DNA from 2 places in the Clostridium swellfunianum genome. Region 1 is predicted to be linked to the other one. Evidence: a T-box and tRNA genes for the amino acid it is inferred to sense, from the RefSeq annotation. Region 1 holds a T-box; the other holds one or more tRNA genes.
The links. The T-box of region 1 lies ahead of pheS (phenylalanine--tRNA ligase subunit alpha). A T-box ahead of a tRNA ligase gene usually reads a tRNA of that ligase, here a tRNA-Phe.
Positions count from the first base shown of each region.

Region 2: it encodes a tRNA-Phe, which carries the amino acid that the T-box ahead of pheS (phenylalanine--tRNA ligase subunit alpha) is inferred to sense. The anticodon was not compared.

Region 1 is NZ_JAMOFV010000006.1:4,155,473-4,157,936, reverse strand. Features, by position in the region: gene NBE98_RS19740 (TrmH family RNA methyltransferase) at 7-798, shown strand; T-box leader at 822-1,035, shown strand; gene pheS (phenylalanine--tRNA ligase subunit alpha) at 1,096-2,115, shown strand; gene pheT (phenylalanine--tRNA ligase subunit beta) at 2,161-2,464, shown strand, end outside.
Region 2 is NZ_JAMOFV010000006.1:1,255,880-1,258,343, reverse strand. Features, by position in the region: rRNA gene NBE98_RS05740 (23S ribosomal RNA) at 1-863, shown strand, start outside; tRNA gene NBE98_RS05735 (tRNA-Asn) at 914-988, shown strand; rRNA gene rrf (5S ribosomal RNA) at 993-1,109, shown strand; tRNA gene NBE98_RS05725 (tRNA-Phe) at 1,119-1,194, shown strand; tRNA gene NBE98_RS05720 (tRNA-Cys) at 1,207-1,281, shown strand; gene NBE98_RS05715 (S24 family peptidase) at 1,461-2,165, shown strand; gene NBE98_RS05710 (SpoIID/LytB domain-containing protein) at 2,211-2,464, opposite strand, start outside.

The DNA.
Region 1 (2,464 bases):
AGCATCTTGGAAATAATTCAAAGTAAGGATAATAATCTTATCAAAGAAACCAAAAAGCTAAAGGAAAAGAGATATAGAACTGAGAGGAAACAGTTTTTAGTTGAAGGATTTAGATTTGTGGAAGAAGCCTTAAAATCTAGTTTTAAAATTCCATACCTATTCTTAAGTGAAGACGCTATGGATAGATGGCAAAGCTTTAATCTTGAGGGAAAACTTCAAGATTCAACGAAGGTTTATATAGTATCTGAGAGTATTTTTAGGCTTCTTTCAAGTACAGAAACACCTCAGGGTATTATAGCTGTAGTATGCCAGGATAAAGCTGCGCTTGAGGACAAAGATGGATTTTATATTCTTGCAGATAAGCTTCAGGATCCAGGTAATATGGGAACTATTATTAGAAGTGCTCATGCAGCAGGAGCAGCTGGAGTTATCGTTACTAAAGGTACGGTAGATGTGTACAATGAAAAAACCCTAAGATCTACTATGGGATCAATATTTAATATTCCAATAATAGAAGATGTGGATTTAAAAATCACCGATTGCTTAAAAACAAAAGGTTTTAAGCTTATAGTAAGTTCCCTTGAAGATTCTAAAAATTTTTATGATACTGATTTAAATCAAAATATTATAATTGCAGTTGGCAACGAAGGCAGCGGTATTAGCCAAGAGATTTATAAGCTTGCTGATATAAAAGTTAAAATTCCTATGCCGGGGAATGCGGAATCCCTAAATGCAGGTGCTGCTGCCTCCATAATGTTGTTCGAAATAGTAAGACAAAAGTTGACAATAGCGAATTAGTAAACTATAATATTATAAAATACATATAAACTGTGATGAAGAGAGTAGATATTAAAGTTCTTCCAGGGAGAAGGGGTCGCAGACTGAAAGCCCTTTTAAGCTTCTTTTATATTGAAGTTCGCTTCGGAGTTCTGACAGTGAAATGCAGTAGCTGTTGGTGGGTAAAACCATTAAATTTATCTAAGAGGACATTTTGTGTCAATTAGGGTGGTACCGCGGAATAACTCCGTCCCTTTTATGGGGCGGAGTTTTTATTTTTTGCAATATATAATATATTTTGAAAGGAAGGAAGCATAGATGAAAGAAAAGTTAGAAGCTATAAAAGTAAGTGCATTAGGTGAACTGAAGGAAGCTGTAAGCAAAACTGAACTTGAGAATATTAGAGTTAAGTTTCTTGGAAAAAAAGGAGAACTTACACAAATTCTTAGAGCTATGGGCTCCGTATCTCCAGAAGAAAGACCAATCATGGGCAAGATTGTAAATGAAGTTAAGGAAGCTTTAGAAAAAGCTATTGAGGAAGCTGCTGGTGTAATTAAAAATAAGGAAAAAGAATTGAAGCTTAAAAGAGAGGTTATTGATATATCAATGCCTGGAAAGATGAAATTACTAGGAAAGAGACATCCACTTTCATTAACACTTGAAAGTATTCAAGACATATTCCTATCAATGGGCTTTTCAATAGTAGAAGGACCAGAAGTAGAGCTTGATTATTATAACTTTGAAGCTCTAAATATTCCTAAGAATCATCCTGCAAGAGGTGAACAGGATACTTTCTATATAAATGACAATATAGTTTTAAGAACACAAACTTCACCTCTTCAAATAAGAACTATGGAGAAACAGCAGCCGCCTATAAAGGTTATTGCACCAGGGAAAGTTTATCGTTCCGATGCAGTTGATGCCTCTCACTCACCAATATTCTATCAAATGGAAGGGCTTGTAGTAGATAAGGGCATAACCTTTGCAGACCTGAAGGGAACTCTTGATTTGTTTGCAAGAAAGATGTTTGGAGAGGACGTTAAAACCAAATTTAGACCGCATCACTTCCCATTCACAGAGCCTTCTGCAGAAATGGATGCTACTTGTTTTTTATGTGAAGGTGAAGGCTGCAAGCTTTGTAAGGGCAGCGGCTGGATAGAAATATTAGGCTGTGGAATGGTTCACCCACAGGTTCTAAGAAACTGCGGAATAGATCCAGACGTGTACAGCGGCTTTGCATTTGGGTTTGGAATAGATAGAATGGTTATGCTTAAATACGGAATTGAAGATATAAGGCTTCTATATGAGAGCGATGTTAGATTTTTAAAGCAGTTCTAGTGTAAATTGGATTATTAACTTTACATGTGAAAGGGGAAACTTAATATGAAAGTACCAGTAAAATGGCTTAAAGATTATGTAAATATAGATATATCACCAAAGGAATTAGCAGATAGATTAACACTTTCAGGCTCCAAGGTTGAAGAAGTTATTACCTCTGGAGATGAAATACAAAATGTTGTTACAGGAAAAATACTTAAGATTGATCGGCATCCAGATGCTGAAAAGCTAGTTGTTTGTCAGCTTGATATAAATACTGGTGAGGACCTTCAGATAGTAACAGGTGCTGACAACATGAAGGAAGGGGATATAGTTCCTGTAGCACTTCACGGATCTTCTCTTCCAAACG
Region 2 (2,464 bases), 2.9 Mb from region 1:
CGCTACCCGCGATTGGACGGAAAGACCCCGTAGAGCTTTACTGTAGCTTAGCATTGAGATTCGGTATTGTCTGTACAGGATAGGTGGGAGACTGGGAAACAGGGTCGTTAGGCCCTGCGGAGTCATCCTTGGGATACCACCCTGACAGTACTGAGTTTCTAACTGGCGGCCATGAATCTGGTCACAGGACATTGTTAGGTGGGCAGTTTGACTGGGGCGGTCGCCTCCTAAAATGTAACGGAGGCGCTCAAAGGTTCCCTCAGAGCGGTTGGAAATCGCTCGAAGAGTGTAAAGGCAGAAGGGAGCCTGACTGCGACACTTACAAGTGGAGCAGGTACGAAAGTAGGACTTAGTGATCCGGTGGTTCCTCGTGGGAGGGCCATCGCTCAACGGATAAAAGCTACCTCGGGGATAACAGGCTGATCTCCCCCAAGAGTCCACATCGACGGGGAGGTTTGGCACCTCGATGTCGGCTCGTCGCATCCTGGGGCTGAAGTAGGTCCCAAGGGTTGGGCTGTTCGCCCATTAAAGCGGCACGCGAGCTGGGTTCAGAACGTCGTGAGACAGTTCGGTCCCTATCCGTCGCGGGCGCAAGAAGTTTGAGAGGAGCTGTCCTTAGTACGAGAGGACCGGGATGGACTAACCTCTGGTGCACCAGTTGTCACGCCAGTGGCACGGCTGGGTAGCTATGTTAGGACGGGATAAACGCTGAAAGCATCTAAGCGTGAAGCCCACCTCAAGATAAGACTTCTCATAGCGTAAGCTAGTAAGACCCCTTGAAGAACACAAGGTTGATAGGTCAGAGGTGTAAGTGTGGTAACATATTTAGCTGACTGATACTAATAGGTCGAGGGCTTGACCAAATATATTTTAATCTGTGCAATTTTGAAAGAACAAAATTCTTTCTACATATTCCGTGGTAGCTCAATGGCGGAGCATTCGGCTGTTAACCGAAGGGTTGGAGGTTCGAGTCCTCTCCACGGAGCCATTTATCTGGTGATGATGGCGAGAAGGTTACACCCGTTCCCATACCGAACACGATGGTTAAGCTTCTCAGCGCCGATGGTACTGCTCGGGAGACTGAGTGGAAGAGTAGGACGTTGCCAGGTCATTTATTTGGCTAGATAGCTCAGTCGGTAGAGCAGAGGACTGAAAATCCTCGTGTCCCTGGTTCGATTCCTGGTCTAGCCACCAAAAAGTGAATAAGGCGCTATAGCCAAGTGGTAAGGCAGAGGTCTGCAAAACCTCTATTCCCCAGTTCAAATCTGGGTGGCGCCTCCATATACATAGAACGTTCTGGATTTTTCAGAGCGTTTTTTATATTTTATTTAACACTTAAAAATAAAATAATTTAGATAATTAAAATATCACATAGAAAATTTATTTAGTTTATAATAAAATGTATGTAGTGGCTATTATTTATTTTACGTGTACATGAGAAAGGCAGGAGAGATTTACTTATGAGTAGAGCAGGAGAGAGATTGCAAAATATAAGAACACAACTTGGATTAAGCCAAAAGCAGCTAGCTAAGAAGCTTGGTGTAGCCGAGAATTTTATAAATGAAGTAGAGCAGGGAAGAAAGATTCTAAGTGAGGCACTTATAAATAAGCTTTCTAAGCTTACAGGAAAAGATATAAATGATATAACTATGTCCATCGAGGAAGAAGCTTCTAGAGAAGAAGTTGATATAAAATCAGATGCAGTAAGAGTCAATAGAGTTGCATCAACAAAAGCATCAAACAAAGAGTTGCCTAAGGTAAATGATGTGTGGAGCGACGCTTTAAATTCAGTATTAAAAACTATACCTGTATGCAAATATGACTTAAAGGAAACAGTAGGCAGCAGACAGCTTCCAGTAGTATCTAACAAGGTGGAAGGTCATGCCCTAGATAAAGTAATATATCTATTAATTGAAGAGGACGACATGATAGGTTTTAGAATAGGTAAAGGAGATATAGCCTTTGCTCATTTAACCCATGAAGCAGAAAATAACGCTATCTGCCTTCTTGAAATTAATGGAGAGAGGGTTATAAGACAAATTAAAAAGCTTGACAACAGCAAGGTGCTTTTAATAAGCAATAAAGGAAGCTTGAGGACTGAGACAGCATATATCAAAGATATAAATGTTATTGCAAGACTTGATAGGGTTGAAATAAAGTTATAGTAAAGTAGGGAGGATTAACAGTTTTTATTGTTAATCCTCCCTATTTTAGTATACTGTCTCTAGTTTTACATTTTTATAAAAAGTATTAAGAATTTGATCAAACTTTACTCCATTTTTAGAAAGCTCGATTGCTCCATATTGACTCATTCCTGCACCATGTCCAAAGCCACCACCGTATACGATAAACTTTCCATCTTTTTTCTCTACAGAAAAGAAGGCTGAAGGAAGAGAACTTACTGTTGTGAGAGGGTTTCCTTTATGCCGTACCAATGCAGTAGGTTCATTTGTATATTCTTGAT